Regions from separate parts of the Pseudoduganella sp. jia 9 genome, predicted to be linked through region 2. Evidence: predicted binding sites of a transcription regulator. Region 2 holds the regulator's gene; the other holds the start of a gene.
What was found. Region 2 encodes sigma-54, which starts transcription at its own class of promoters, with help from an activator protein. Its sites were predicted from a motif close to TGGCANGNAANCTGCTTT; they were not measured.
Positions count from the first base shown of each region.

Region 1: a site for sigma-54 is predicted at 1,930-1,947, ahead of ACY34H_RS04685 (PEP-CTERM sorting domain-containing protein). Genes of this name have one in related genera too.

Region 1 is NZ_JBUPWE010000003.1:307,024-314,580, forward strand. Features, by position in the region: gene ACY34H_RS04680 (amino acid adenylation domain-containing protein) at 1-1,763, shown strand, start outside; gene ACY34H_RS04685 (PEP-CTERM sorting domain-containing protein) at 2,015-2,737, shown strand; gene ACY34H_RS04690 (IS1595 family transposase) at 2,945-3,874, shown strand; gene ACY34H_RS04695 (alpha/beta fold hydrolase) at 3,993-4,943, opposite strand; gene ACY34H_RS04700 (hypothetical protein) at 5,183-5,326, opposite strand; gene ACY34H_RS04705 (hypothetical protein) at 5,467-5,955, shown strand; gene ACY34H_RS04710 (FdhF/YdeP family oxidoreductase) at 6,015-7,557, opposite strand, start outside.
Region 2 is NZ_JBUPWE010000004.1:288,144-295,700, forward strand. Features, by position in the region: gene ACY34H_RS06190 (amidohydrolase family protein) at 1-789, opposite strand, end outside; gene ACY34H_RS06195 (enoyl-CoA hydratase/isomerase family protein) at 845-1,927, opposite strand; gene hpf (ribosome hibernation-promoting factor, HPF/YfiA family) at 2,110-2,466, opposite strand; gene ACY34H_RS06205 (RNA polymerase factor sigma-54) at 2,574-4,046, opposite strand; gene lptB (LPS export ABC transporter ATP-binding protein) at 4,064-4,825, opposite strand; gene lptA (lipopolysaccharide transport periplasmic protein LptA) at 4,826-5,410, opposite strand; gene lptC (LPS export ABC transporter periplasmic protein LptC) at 5,440-6,033, opposite strand; gene ACY34H_RS06225 (KdsC family phosphatase) at 6,048-6,587, opposite strand; gene ACY34H_RS06230 (KpsF/GutQ family sugar-phosphate isomerase) at 6,587-7,557, opposite strand, start outside.

The DNA.
Region 1 (7,557 bases), on a different contig from region 2:
GCGATGTGGTGTTCGCCACCATGCTGCCGGAAAGCCCCGGCGCCGGCGGGGCCGCCGGGGCCGTGCTGCCCCTGCGCATCACGCTGGACGACACCGGCACCGCGGACGCCCTGCACGCCATGCACCGGGCAATCGCCACGCTGGTCGATCACCGGCATGTGCCGCACGCGGGCTGCGCCCCGGCCGCGCTGCTGCATTACCGCCATGCCGGCGCCGACACGCCGGCGCGGCCCGGCAGCCCGCTGGCGCTGACGGTGGACGACCTGGGCGACGGTTTCCGCCTCACCGCGCAATGTGCCGCCACGGCCGGCCCCGCACGCATCTGCGACTTCATGCTGTGCGCCCTGGCGGCGCTGGCCGACGCCCTGGAGCAGGCACCCGGCACGCCGGTCGCCGCCCTCGACGTCCTGCCGCCGGCCGAGCGCGCGCAACTGCTGCGCTGGTCCGGCACGACGGACTTTCCGGACCGGGGCTGCCTGCATCGCCTGGTGGAAGCGGTGGCCGCCCGTTCACCGGACGCGGTGGCGCTGACGGACGACGGCGCCGCCGTCAGCTACGGGGCGCTGAACGATACAGCCAACCGCCTGGCCCACTACCTGCAATCGCTCGGCGTGGCACCGGACGTGCCGGTGGCGCTGTGCATGCCCGCCGGCACGCTCCTGGTCGTGGCCGCGCTGGGCGTGCTGAAGGCCGGCGGCGCCTGCGTGCCGGTCGACGCCGCGGCCGGCGCCGGCCGGATCGGCGCCGTGCTTGCCGATGCCGGGGCATCGATCCTGCTGACGGTACAGGCCGCGCAAGTGCCGGCCGGCAACGCCACCGTGCTGCGGCTGGACGGTGCCGGCGCGTGGCGGGCGATGCCGCGCGCCAATCCGGCATCGGCGGTCGCGTCGTCGCACCTGGCCTGGATCGTCTACGAGGACGGCGACCGCGGCGTGGCGCTGGAACACCGCAACATCACGCGGCTGTTCGATGCCGCCGGCCGCTGGATCGATGCCGGCCCGGCCGACACCTGGGCCGTTTGCGCGTCCCCGGCCACCGACTTGTTCCTGTGGGAACTGTGGGGCGCGCTGCTGGCGGGCGCCCGTGCCGTACTCGTGCCTGAAGGGAAACGCACGACGGCCGCGCTGGACCGCCTGCTGCACGACGAAAGGGTCACGATACTGACGCAGGAGGCGCAGGCGTTCGCGGGCATCGCGCTGGCCCGGCTGCCGCCGTTCCTGCGCCACGTGGTGGTGCGGGGCGAACTGCCCGCCACCGGGCCGGACGGGCACCGGCATGCCGCCAGCCCGGCCGGCCCCCGCCTTCTGGCGATGCACGGCAGCGCCGAAACCGGCGTGCACGCCGCCTGCCGCCCGGCAGGCGGCACCGGCACGGACGAGGCGGACCGGACACCCGGCACGATCGGCCATCCACTGCCGGACATGGCGGCCTTCGTGCTCGATGCCGACGGCCGGCCGGCGCCGCTCGGCGTGCCGGGCGAACTGCACGTGGGCGGCGCCGGACTGGCGCGCGGCTACCTGCATCGGCCGGGGCTCACGGCAGCCCGCTTCGTCGCGCATCCGCTGCTGCCGGGCGGACGCCTGTTCCGCACCGGCATAACGGCGCGCTGGACGGCCAACGGCATGCTGGCCGCCTGCCGGGGCGCGCGGTCCGCCCGCGCCGCGGCAGGCGTATCGCCAGGCGCGGTGGCGGACGAGGCCGCCGGCGAAGCCCGGGACGATGCCGGAGACGATGCGCAGGCGTCCGGCATGATCGCGGCGTGAGCCGCGACAGGTGACGCTGGCCGGCGCAGCGGATCAGCGCGCCAGGTACCGAACCCATCGGCTGTCGAGAAATTTTACAGTCAGCTGTTTGGCGTATTTCCTTAATGAATTTATAAGATTGACGTTTTTAACAAAATCAACGCTTTAGCTCATCGTGGCTGAGATCAGGCATGTTTTATGCATATGCTAATGCAAAAAAAATAATGTTTGATTTCTTAACCTTTTACAACTTGGAGCCATACGTGAGCAAAATGAAAAGCGCCCTCCTGGGCCTGGCAGTAGCGATTTCTTCGATTGGTGCCGCATCCGCCGCACCGCAAACCGTGGGTGGCGTTACCTGGGATCCTGAATACGGCCTGGACTTCTCGTCGTCGTCGGTGCAGATGCACCAGATCTTCGAGGACGATGGTTCGGCACGCGGCTACGGTATCATCTCGACGATGAACGGTACCGGGCAAGACCAGTTCTGCCCCGGCTGCGAACTGACGATCGTGTACGGCGGCTACAATCCTTCCAGCGTCACCGGCAATACGACGCTGTACACCGGCGGCTTCGTCAACATCTATGTGAATGACGGCCCATCGACGATCAACCCGTATGACCCTCTGTCGATGAACGACGGTAACGTCGGCCTGGGCACTCTTTGGCTGAGCCTGTCTGGCCACGAGTACGAAGGCGCCACGCTGCGCGGTACGGTCAATTCGATGATGCCGCCGAACCTGAGCGGCCTGGGTCAGCTGGATGTCGTCGGTGGCGTTGCCGCTCAATATTTCGACACCAATGCGCAAGTCGACGGCGCCGACCTGTCGTTCTCGACCAGCTTCACGCAGCCGTATCCAGGCCAGCCGAACCATGTGGTCGGCACCGGCAACTTCTACGGCATGACCTCGGCTGTTCCGGAACCGTCCACGTACCTGATGCTGGGCGCCGGCATGCTGACGCTGGCCGCGCTGCGTCGCCGCAAGCAGCGTTAATCAATCAGCCGCCGGCATGCCGGCGGCTGTTCGCTACCGCACTGTCGAAATTTTTTACACCTCAGCCGGGCAACTTGCCCGGCTTTTTTTATGGCGCTGTTCGCTTTAAGTCGGTGAACGTTCGACCAGAACCATTGTCTGATCTCCTGTTGAGATACTTCATGCATATCAGGAGGCACAATGGGCGCAGCCGATGTCAGCGTGGTGTTGAAGGTGCTGGAGCAAGTCCAGCTTTCCGATGCGGAAATCGCTCTTCTGCAGGGCGTTCTCGCCAATCTTGTATTACCCGGCCACTGCCTGCGCCTGATCGAGGAGGCCGCGGGCAGCCGATCGTGCCCCGCCTGCGGCGGCAATCGGTGCCACCGCTGCGGCCAGGCCAACGGCTTGCAGCGCTATCGCTGCGTCGCCTGCCGGCGCAGTTTCAACGCCCTGACCGGGACGCCCCTCGCCCGCCTGCGGTTGCGCGACAAGTGGCTGCCGTATCTGCAATGCCTGATCGATTCAGTCACGGTTCGCAAGGCAGCTACGCGCGTCGCGGTGGCAAAGTCGACAAGTTTCCGCTGGCGCCACCGCTTCATTGCCGCCGTGCGGCAGGAGCCGCCTCCGCAATTGTCCGGCATCGTCGAAGCCGACGAAACTTACCACCTCGAATCGCAAAAGGGCTCGCGCAACCTGGATCGCCCGCCCCGCAAGCGCGGCGGCAAGGCGCGCCGGCGCGGCATCAGCGCGGAGCTGGACTGCATCCTCGTCGCCCGCGACCGCAACCGGCAAACCTGCGACTTCGTCACCGGCCGCGGCCCGGTAACCGCCGAGCAGTTGGCCAGACACTTGCTGCCGGTGCTGGCAGCGGACGTCCTGCTCGTGAGCGACGCGGCCAATGCCTATAAAGCGTTTGCGCGGCAGGCCGGCATCACGCACGAGGCGGTCAACGTCCGGGCCGGCATCCGGGTGCGCGGCGCCATCCACATCCAGGAAGTCAATGGATGGCATGGCCGTTTCAAGACCTGGCTGCGGCGGTTCAACGGCGTGGCCAGCCGCTACCTGGCGAACTACACGGGCTGGCAGCGCGTGCTCGACGCCGCCCGGTTGACGGCTCCCGCGCATTGGCTCCAGTCTGCCGTGGCCGCCAATCGCTAGCGCCGCCCGACGACAGGCGACAGCGACAAGCATGGAAAGTTCCGTACCGCTGGGAAAAACCGACTTGACGCGAACAGCGCCTTTTTCATGGCTGCGACGCGCCTCGCGTCCCGCCTGCCTATCGTGCAGCCGCGGCCCGGATGAACTGCACTGTCAAGTCCGGCTGGGCAATGGGCAGCATGTGCCCGCCCTCCACCACTTCCAGCACCGCGTGCGGCACCTTGCAGACCAGTGACTCGCCATGTTCGCGCCACGGCAGGATGCGGTCGTTCCGCCCGAACAACACGGCTACCGGCATGCGCAGTTCGCCATATCGGCTGCTGTAGGCGGGCAATTGCTCGGGTAGCGCTCCCATGTCTTCCGCCGCGGCCAGGAACTGGCTGGGCCGCAGGCCGAGCAGGCCGCCGCCCCGGGTCGAGAAGTCATGCGGCACCGGATCGGGCCCGAATACCTCTTCCAGGACGGCGCCGCCGCATGCGATCGCCCCGGGCGTCGCCACGGTCCATGCCATCAGCCGGCGCAGCAGCGGCGAACGCGTGGCCAGACCGCGAAATGCCGGCGGCGTTTCATCGGGCAGGTGCGTCAGCGGCGCGAGCAGCGACAGGCCGGCCACGCGCTCCGGGAAATCCAGCGCCAGCGCCAGCGCCACGGCGCCGCCGAACGAGTGTCCGACGACGAGCGGGCATTCCAGCTCCAGCCGGTCGATCAGCTCGGCCAGCGCGGCCGCCTGTTCGCGCAGGCCGGCCCGGGTGCCGGGCCGCCGCGTCGAGTAGCCTGAGCCGGGCCGGTCCACCGTCACCACGCGATGGTGATGCGCCAGTTGCCGCGCCACCTCGTAGGTGAAGTGCGCCATGTGGCCGCCCAGCCCATGAATCATCAGCAGCGCCGGCCCCTGGCCCTGCTCGCGCACGTGCAGGCGGGCGCCGCCGACATTGATGAAGATGCCCTGCGGCGGCAGCGCCGCCTCGACCTTGCGCTCCACGTGCCGCGTAAACAGCGCGAGCCCGCCCGCGACGGCGGGCACGGCCAGGCCGGCCGCGGCAGCCGCGATCGTCGCCAGCGCCGGCATCAGCGCACCACCTTGCCCGGGGAGCGCCCAAAGCCGCTGGCGGCGCCGGTCACCACGGCGACTTGTCGCGTTACGTTCATGTGTGCTTTCTCGTGCGCCGTGGCGCAGATGCCGCCGCGGTGACGCTGGCTGGCATTCGTTTATTATCGATGGGTTAATAACGATACTTTAGCCAATCGGAATAATGAAAGCAACGGCGGCGAGGGGCCGCCAGCCCGCAGGCAGCCTGGCACGGCCCGTCACACCCCGCGCAGCTTGAACACGGCCACCGAGGCGTCGAGCTGGCGGGCCTGTTCGCGCAGCGGCTCGGCCGCGGCGGCCGCCTGCTCGACGAGCGCCGCATTCTGCTGCGTGGTGCTGTCGATGTGGGCGATCGCCTCCATCGAACCGGCCTGAGACTCTGTGCAACTGGATATTTTTTTGCCCGGGACAGGCACGCCACGAAAGGACGCCACGACTGGCACGCCGTGCATCGCTTGACGGGCAGCTTGTGTACACTGGTGTTTTTTAGACCATATTACCGATGTCCATCTTCTCCAAGGCCGCGATCAAGCACGAGGCGGACGTGGCCGCCGCCCAGCAGGCCGTCCAGGAACAGGCCGCGCGCCAGGCCCGGCTCGACTTTCGCGAGCAGTACCGCACCACGCTGGAAAACGTGATCCGGCCGCAACTGGCCGCGATGCGCAAGCAGATGTACGAGCACGACTACGATGGCAAGATCGAGGAAGGCAACGATGGCTGGAACGACTTCGTGCGCCTCACCTTCGTGCCCGACAAGAACCGGCTGGCCGCGCACGCCGGCCGCGATGCCTGCACGCTGACCTTCACCGCGCTGGAAAACAGCTGCCTGCTGGAATGGGAAAGCGCGTACGACCGCCACGCCCGCGACGGTACGGGCAAGGAAGGCGGCACGATTCCCTGCGGCCAGCTGACGGCCGAGCGGCTGGAACAGATGCTGGCCACCTTCTTCGAGAAGGCCTTCGAGGCACGGCGACTGCGCCGCATGCCATGATGTCCGCGGCGCCCCGCCTGCCCTGAACCGCCGCCCCGGATCGTTCGGCCCGGATCAGCTCAGGCAGCCGCGCCGGCGCGTTCCAGCACGACGGGAATCTGCTTGAACGCCGGCGTGTTCGAGCCGCGCGCCACCAGCGCCGGCGACAGCAGCGGCGTCAGTTCGGGGAAATAGCCGAACACGTCGTCGCTTCCCTGCGCGGTCGCCACCAGCCGGATGCCGTCCACGTGCCGCTCGATGCCGTCCGGCGACGCGGCGCGCACGCGCACCACGTCGCCGTCGGCGAAGCCCAACCTGGCCAGCGTGCCGCGGCCCACGAACAGCAGGTGACGCGTGCCGTGCACGCCGCGGTAGCGGTCAACCTCCCCTTTCGGATCGCGGTAAACCGTGGTGTTGTACTGCCGGTGCGCGCGGATCGTGGCCAGGCACAGCACCCGGTCGCCATGCTGGGCGCGGGCGCGCGCCATGATGGTATCGGCCGGCAGCGGGTGTGCGACGAAGCGGGCCTTGCCGGCGGACGTACGCCACTCGCGGCGCGCCGCGCTGTTCGGCAGGTGGAAGCCTTTTTCGCGACGGATCAGCTCGTTATAGCCGGTAAAGCCTTCGACGGCGCCCTCGGCCACGCGCTCGATCAGCGCGCGCGTGGCATCGTAGTCGGTGCCGATGGTTTCCCAGTCGATCGGCGTGTCCGGCAGCGTGTGCCTTGCCAGCCGGCTGACGATGAACGGTTCCGAGCGCAGCAGTTCGCCGGCCGGGCGATTCCTGCCCATCGACGCGTGCACCATCGACGCCGTATCCTCGACGCTGACGAACTGCGGGCCGGATGCCTGCAGGTCGAGTTCGGTGCGGCCCAGGCACGGCAGCAGCAGCCCGGTCTTGCCGGGATACAGGTGGGTGCGATTGAGCTTGGTGGCGATGTGCACCGTCAGCCGGGTGCGCGACAGCGCGGCCAGCACGCGCGGCGTGTCCGGCGCGGCCACGGCGAAATTGCCGCCCAGCGCAACGAATGCCTGCACGCTGCCGTCCAGCAGGCCGTCGATCGTGCCGATCGCATCGCGCCCGGGGCCGGCCGGCGGCGTGAAGCCGAATACCCTTTGCAGGCCGGCCAGCCAGGCCGCCTTGGGCCGGCTGGTGATGCCCACCGTGCGGTCGCCCTGCACGTTCGAATGGCCCCGCACCGGCATCAGCCCGGCGCCGGGCTTGCCGACATTGCCGCGCAATAGCATCAGGTTGACGAGTGTCTGGATCGTTTCGATGGCGAATTCGTTCTGGGTCAGCCCCATGCACCAGGCGGCGATCGTGGCGGGCGAAGCGATGTAATAGCCGGCTGCTTCTTCCATCTGGGCGCGCGCCAGGCCGCTGGCCGCCTCGAGGTCCGGCCAGGCCTGGCCGGCTACCAGCTCGCGGAAGGCCGCGAAGCCGTCGGTATGCGTATCGATGAATTCCCGGTCGGCCGCGCCGCGCTCCAGCACCGCCTTGGCGATGCCGGTGATGGCCGCCAGGTCGCCGCCGACGCGCACCTGGTACCAGGCATCGGCCAACTGCGTGCCGCCGCCGCCCAGCAGTTCGCCAGGCGACTGCGGATCGGCGAACGCTTCCAGC
Region 2 (7,557 bases):
GTCGAACCAGAGCCGTTTCGTGCGCGGATCGCGGGCGGCCATGGCGTCGGCCAGCACACCCAGCGCTTCGTCCGACGGTGCATCTCCATAGCCGGGGCCGGTGCCTGCCAGGTGTGCGACCTGCACTGTCACGTCCGGCGCGGCGGGCAACAGCTGTTCGAGGAGGATGCGGGCCTGGGCGGCGCCATACGGCCGGTGCTTCGATACGGATGCCCGCATGTGCACCGCGATCGCCATCTTCTTCGCATTGGCCGCGGCGAATACCTGCCGTAGCCGCGCGGCGTGTTCGGGCAACTCCAGCTGCACGTCCGAATTCCCGAAATGCAGTTTCAGGCCATGCTTCAGGCCGGGCAGCGCGGCGCAGCGTTCCAGTTCTTCGAGCGCATATTCCTTCAGCGGATTGACGCTGCAGAAGGCCAGCAGCCGGTCAGGGTATAGCGCGGCCTGCGCGCCGTTGAAGTCGTTCTCGGCGCGCACTTTCATATACTCGTCCTCGATCTTGCGCGCCGGACTGCCCCACACGTAGGCGACGGACAGCAGCACGGCACGGCGGATGCCGGCGGCGTCGAGCAGCGCGATCATGTCCTTCGCCGTAATCACGGAGGGCCCGCCGGCCCCGGTGTCGAGCAGCCGCGCCATCGCCGGACTGAACAGGTGCTGGTGGTGGTCCACCAGGGGTGCGTCGGCCGGCGGCACCGCCGCCTGCATGGTGTTGGCCGGCGCATCGTGGGCCCAGGCGGGAAGTGCCAGCGAAGCGGCGGCGAATGTCAGGAAATCACGGCGGTTCATCAAATATTGCTCCGGGAGACACCGTCCTCCAGGACGGTGAGAATTGACGGCAGGCTCACAGGTGGCGCAGCGGATGGGCCCAGGCAGGCCATGCCGGTTCGAAGAAGCGGTCCACCATCGCGTCGCTCACTTCGTCCAGCGACGGCGGATTCCAGCGCGGCGTATTGTCCTTGTCGATTGCCAGCGCACGCACGCCCTCGATCACCTCGCCGTGCTCGAACGTGCGGCGTACCAGGTTGCGCTCCATCCGCAGGCAGTCGGCGATGCCCATTGTTGCGCCGCGCCGTATCATCTCGGCTGTCACGCGCATCATCAGCGGCGAACGCCGCGCCATCGCGGCCAGCGCGTTCTGCGCGAACGGGTGATCGTCGCGGCGCAGCGAGGCGACGATGTCGGTCACCGAACGGTGCGCGAAATGGTCGTCGATCAGTGCACGGTGCGCCTGCAGTTCCGATGCGCCCGCCTCCCCGCGGAGCGGCCGGGCGAACATGGCGACCGCTTCGCGCAGTCCGGCACCGGCGGTGGACCCCACCAGGTCGGCCAGCAGCGGCAGCTCGGGGGCGGGAACGTAATGATCGGCCAGGCCGCAGTACAGCGCATCGGCAGGACCGATCATCAGCGCCGTGAGCGCCAGGTAAACGCCCAGCTTGCCGGGCGCACGCGCCAGGAAATAGCTGCCACCCACGTCGGGAAACAGCCCGATGTTCACCTCGGGCATCGCCAGCCGGGTGCGGTCGGTTGCCACGCGCACGCCGCATTGCGGTCCGCCCTGCGCGATGCCCATGCCGCCGCCCATCACCACGCCGTCCATCACGGCCACGTAGGGTTTCGGAAAGCAATGCACGAGGTAATTCAGCGCATATTCCTCGGTAAAGAAATCTTCGATCAGGGCACTGCCGCGCTGCGGCGTGGCGCTGCCGGCGGCATGGAAGAAGCGGACGTCGCCGCCCGCGCACAGCGCCCTGTCGGAGCTGCTGCGGATGACAACGGCGGCAACGTCCTCGTCGTCGCGCCAGGCCAGCAACGCGCCCGTGATCGCCCGGATCATCTCGAGCGACAGCGCGTTCAACGCCTTCGGCCGGTCGAGTGTGATGAAGCCGGTGCCGTTACGCACCTTGATATGGACGTGGTCGGTCATGGTGTCTCGCATCGTTGTCGTTATTGGCCTCATTCTAGCCATGGATGCGAACCATGTGGGATAAACGTGGGATGTACGCAAGACCTGTGTGCAGGGCGCGCATGCAGGCGCCACATATAACAAAGGGCGCATCGTGCGCCCTTGTGTTGCAGCAGTCGAGGGACTGCGACCTGCGACCGTCGTTATGCGGTCGACGCGGGATTTTCGGTCTCGCTCAGGTACTTGATGGTTTCATGATTGTGGTTCTGCACTTTATCCTTGTGCTTCATGACCTGGCGGTCCAGCTTGTCGATCAGCGTGTCGATGGCCGCATAAAGATCCTGCGCGACGCTTTCGACGAACACGGTCTTGCCCGACATCCGCAGGTTGATCTCCGCTTTCTGTCTTTTCTCTTTCTCGGTGAGATTATCTACACTCAGGATCACACTGACATCGATCAACTGATCGAAATGGCGTCTGACGCGTTCCAGCTTGTTCTGCACATATTCGCGAATGGCAGGGGTAACGTCGATATGGTGTCCACTGATGGTCAGATTCATACACACACTCCTAAAGAAGATATTACAGGTTCGTGCGTTCTCCACCAAGCAAGTAAGGCGGCGCAGAGGAACCCAAGCACTACCAGGATTTGCTGCCAGGGTTTTGCTTACAGGGATTTGCGGAGGCTGACCGGGGGAATTTTCAATGCTTCGCGATATTTGGCAACAGTGCGTCGCGCAATCACCATGCCTTGTTCACCCAGCATGTCCGCAATCTTACTGTCGGATAAAGGGTTCTTAGGGTCTTCGGCTCCTGTGAATTGCACGATCAGCGCCCGGATCGCAGTCGAGGATGCTTCCCCGCCAGCTTCGGTTGCCACGTGGCTGCCAAAAAAATACTTCAACTCAAACATGCCATGCGGAGTCAGCATATATTTTTGAGTTGTTACCCGAGAGATAGTGCTCTCGTGTAGGCCCAGTGTATCAGCTATTTCACGCAACACAAGGGGTCTCATTGCCACCGCGCCATGCGAGAAAAAGTTCTTCTGGCGCTCGACGATGGCCTGGGCCACGCGCAGGATCGTGTCGAAGCGCTGGCGCATATTCTTGATCAGCCACTTGGCTTCCTGCAGCTGGGCATTCATCTGGGTTTCACCCTTGCCCTGCTTGAGCAGGCTGGCGTACAGCGCGTTGACGCGCAGGCGGGGCATCACATCGTTGTTCAATGTGACGATCCAGCCATTGCGCCCCCGCTTCACCACCACATCCGGTACCACGTAGTCTGACACGTCGGCCGCGAACGCGGCGCCCGGATGCGGGTTGCACTGGCGGATCACCGCCTGCGCCTCGCGCAAGTCTTCGTCGTCGCAATCGAGTGCCTTCTTCAGCTTGTTGAAGTCGCGCTGGGCGAACCATTGCAGGTGGTTTTCAACGATGCACAGGGCCATGCGCCGCGTCACCAGCGGCACATTCGGCATGCGCCGGATCTGCAGGGCCAGGCATTCGGATGCACTGCGCGCGCCGATGCCCGCCGGGTCGAAGCTCTGCAACATCTTCAGCGCGGTACGCAATTCGTCGGTCTCGATTTCCAGTTCTTCCGGCAGCCGCGCGTGGATCTCCTCCAGGCTCTCCTCGAGGTAGCCGTTGTCGTCGAGCGCATCGATGATCAGCTCCACCAGTGCCCGGTCGCGCGATTCGAGCACGGTCACGCGCATCTGCTCCATCAGGTGCTCGCGCAGGCTGCGGTGGCTCGCTTCGAGCTGGGGGCGGGCATCGTCGTCGTCCGGGCCCTTGCCGCTGCCCGCACTGCTCCAGTCGGTATCGCCGGTGCCGGCATCGAGCCCCTCGCCACCGCCATCGAACGGCTCGGGTTCGGGCGTCGCCGGCGCATCCTGCGGTGGCCCGCCTTCCGGTGGCGCTTCGCCGGGGGCCTGCGCGGTGTTGATGGCACCGTCACCCAGCAGGCGCACCGAGCGGTCGAGCGGGTCGTCGAGCCGCTCGAGCAGCGGATTATCGGTCAGCAGCTGTTCCAGTTCCTGGTGCAGCTCCAACGTGGACAATTGCAGCAGCCGGATCGACTGCTGCAATTGCGGCGTCAGCGCGAGGTGCTGGGAAGTGCGCAGTTGCAAAGACTGTTTCATAGCTGATTAATGCCCGGTCACATGCGGAAATGTTCACCCAGATATACCCGGCGTACGGACTCGTCGGCAATGATATCGTCGGGTCGGCCGGAGGCCAGTACGCTGCCCTGATTGATGATATACGCCCGGTCGCAGATGCCCAGCGTTTCGCGCACGTTATGATCCGTGATCAACACGCCGATGCTGCGCTCCTTCAGGAAGCGCACGATGCGCTGGATCTCGATCACGGCGATCGGGTCGACACCGGCAAACGGTTCGTCCAGCAGCACGAAGCGGGGGTTGGTCGCCAGCGCACGGGCGATCTCCACGCGGCGCCGTTCGCCGCCGGACAGCGACAGCGCCGTGTTCTCGCGCAGCTTCTCGATCTGCAGGTCGGCCAGCAGCGCGTTCAGGCGTTCGTCGATCGCCGCCTTGCCCAGCGGCTTGCCGTCGACCTTCTGGATCTCCAGCACGGCGCGGATGTTCTCTTCCACGGTCAGCTTGCGGAACACCGACGCTTCCTGCGGCAGGTACGACAGGCCGAGGGTGGCGCGCTTGTGGATCGGCAGGCTGGAGATGTCGGTGCCGTCGAGGTCGATGGTGCCGGCGTCCGACGCGACCAGGCCCACGATCATGTAGAACGACGTGGTCTTGCCGGCACCGTTCGGCCCCAGCAGGCCGACCACTTCGCCGCACGCCACCTGCAACGACACGTCATGCACCACCTGGCGCTTGCCGTAGCTCTTTTGCAGGCCGCGCACGATCAGCGTGCTGCTGCAGTTTTCCTGCACTTGCGCCATTTAATTCCCCGCTGCCGGCGCGGCCGGCGGTTGCGTTGCGGACGGCGCCGCCGGTGCGGTGCGCTTCGGCTGGATCACCATGGTGCCGCGCCCGGCGCCCGGCTTGTCGGCGCCGCTGCTGGTATTGCGCACGCTGAAGAACTCGCGGCGGCTGTCGTACGAGATGAATTCGCCCTCGACCTCATCGCTCGGCTTGCTGCCTTCCAGGCGGCGGATCTTCGCCTTCGAGTACATCTTCACCAGCTCGGCCTTCTCGTCGTACTCGATGCGGTCGGCTTCGCCTTCCATCCACTGGTCGCCTTCGCCGTCGCGCTTCTGGCGGAACGTGACCTTCTTGCCGCCGCCGGTCAGCGTGGCCAGCTGGTAACCGTCCGGCGTGTAGGTAACCACCGCCTTGTCGGCCTTCATCCGCAGCGTGCCGCGCGTGAGCGTCACGTCGCCGGTGAATGTATAGACCTGCTTGACGTCGTCCGCATCGAGGCGTCCGTAATTGATCTCGGTAGGCTTGTACGAATCGGCCTTCTCGGCGGCGGCATGACCCGCAACGCCCAGCAGCATCAGCGCCGCCAACATGAGTTTCTTCATCTTCGATTCCTATGCGATTGTGATCCGCCTCATTGGCGCGGCCGGGGTGGATACACGATGGTGCCCTGGCCGAGCTGCAGCTGGCGCGTGGCATTGTTGGCCCGCATGCCGATGCCGGTGGCGGTGGCGCCGCCGCTCTGCATGCGCACCGGCAGGTCGGTTTCCATACGGTCTTCGTCGGGGTAGATCGTCAGCTTCTCGGTGGCCAGGTGCATGTCCCGCGCGGCGGGCGACGCGACCCGGTGGATGTTCACGTTCTTCGTCAGCGTGATGCGCGTGTTGTCCTGGTCGACCCTGGCATGTTCGGCGCGGATATCCATCGGCGGCCTGTCGCCGGAAAGACTGCGCACCACCGGCTTGTCGATGTCCGCCGAATCGTCGGACGGACGGTGTGTCAGCCTGTCGCCCGAGATGATGTAGCCGGGCTGCCCCGTTTCCGTCATGCGCACGAACGAGAAGCGCTCCACGATGTGGTCCGGTTCATCGACCTTGATGCCGGCTTCCATTTCCTCGCCGGCCCGGTTCATCAGCTCGAGCAGCCAGAACGATCCCAGGGCGCCGAACAGCGCAAGGATCATGCCGATCGACAGGCGGTAGCGGTGTGCGGTTCGCTGGTTGCGCATGGCTTCTCCGTTTCTCAGGCCAGGAACTGGGCCATGACTCGCTCATAGTTGTTCTGCGCCCGCAGCACGAACTCGCAGACTTCGCGCACCGCGCCGTGGCCACCGCGATGCTGCGTGACGTGATGCACGCGCGCCAGCACTTCCGGCCGTGCATTCGGCACCGCCACGGCAAAGCCGACACGCGACAGGATCGGGATATCGACCACGTCGTCACCGATGAAGGCCACCTGCTCCGCGGACAGGTTGAGCTGCTCCAGCAACGCCTTGAACGGCGTCAGCTTGTCGTGGCCGCCCTGGTGCACGAATTCGATCGCCAGGTCCCTGGCACGGGCCACCACCTGCGGCGAACGCCGCGCGCTGATGATCCCGGTCAGCACGCCCGATTCCTGCAGCAGCTTGATGCCCAGGCCATCCTGCACGTTGAATGTCTTGAACGCTTCGCCCTCGGCACCGTAGTGCAGACCGCCGTCGGTCAGCACGCCGTCCACGTCGAAGATGAACAGCTTGACCTGCGCGGCCCGTTCGACGACAGCCGCGTCGTAAGTAATAGTCATCAGATCACCTTTGCACGGGTCAGGTCATGGATGTGCAGCGCACCGACCAGCTTGCCGTGTTCGTCGACCACCAGCATCTGGTTGATGCGGTGCTCTTCCATGATGGCCACGGCATCGACTGCCAGTTTTTCAGGGCCGATGGTACGCGGATTCGCATGCATCACGTCGCCGATGACGACCTTGCCGAAGTCCTGCACCTTGTCGATCAGGCGGCGCAGGTCGCCGTCGGTGAACACGCCCACAGGCCGGTATTGTGCATCGACCACGGCGGTCATGCCCATGCCTTTCTGCGTGATCTGCATCAGTGCATCCGGCAGCCGGGTATCGGTTGCCACGGCGGGGATGGCGTCGCCCTGGCGCATGACGTCGCGCACATGCGTGAGCAGGCGGCGGCCCAGTGCGCCGCCCGGATGGGAGCGGGCGAAGTCTTCTTCCTTGAACCCGCGCAGGTCCAGCAGCGCGACGGCGATCGCATCGCCCAGCGCCAGCGTCACGGTCGTCGACGCCGTCGGCGCCAGGTTCATCGGGCAGGCTTCCTTGGCGACCGAAACGTCCAGGTGCACGTCGGCCAGCCGGGCCAGGCTCGATTCGGGCTTGCCCGTCATCGAGATCACCGCGCCGCCCATGCGCTTGACCACGGGCAGGATCGCCATCAGTTCCGTGCTTTCGCCGGAATAGGAAATGGCGATGAACGCGTCGTCCGGCGTGACCATGCCCAGGTCGCCGTGCGCCGCTTCGGCCGGGTGCACGAACAGCGCCGGGGTGCCGGTGGAAGCCAGCGTCGCGGCGATCTTGCGCCCGATGTGGCCGGACTTGCCGATGCCGGAAACGACAACGCGCCCTTTGCAGTTCAGCAGCAGCGAGACAGCTTTCCCTACGCTCTCATCCGTTGCCAGGCGGTCATGCAGCGCGACCAGGGCATCGGCCTCGATTTGCAGGGCTTCACGCGCCAGCACCAGTGCACGGCTTG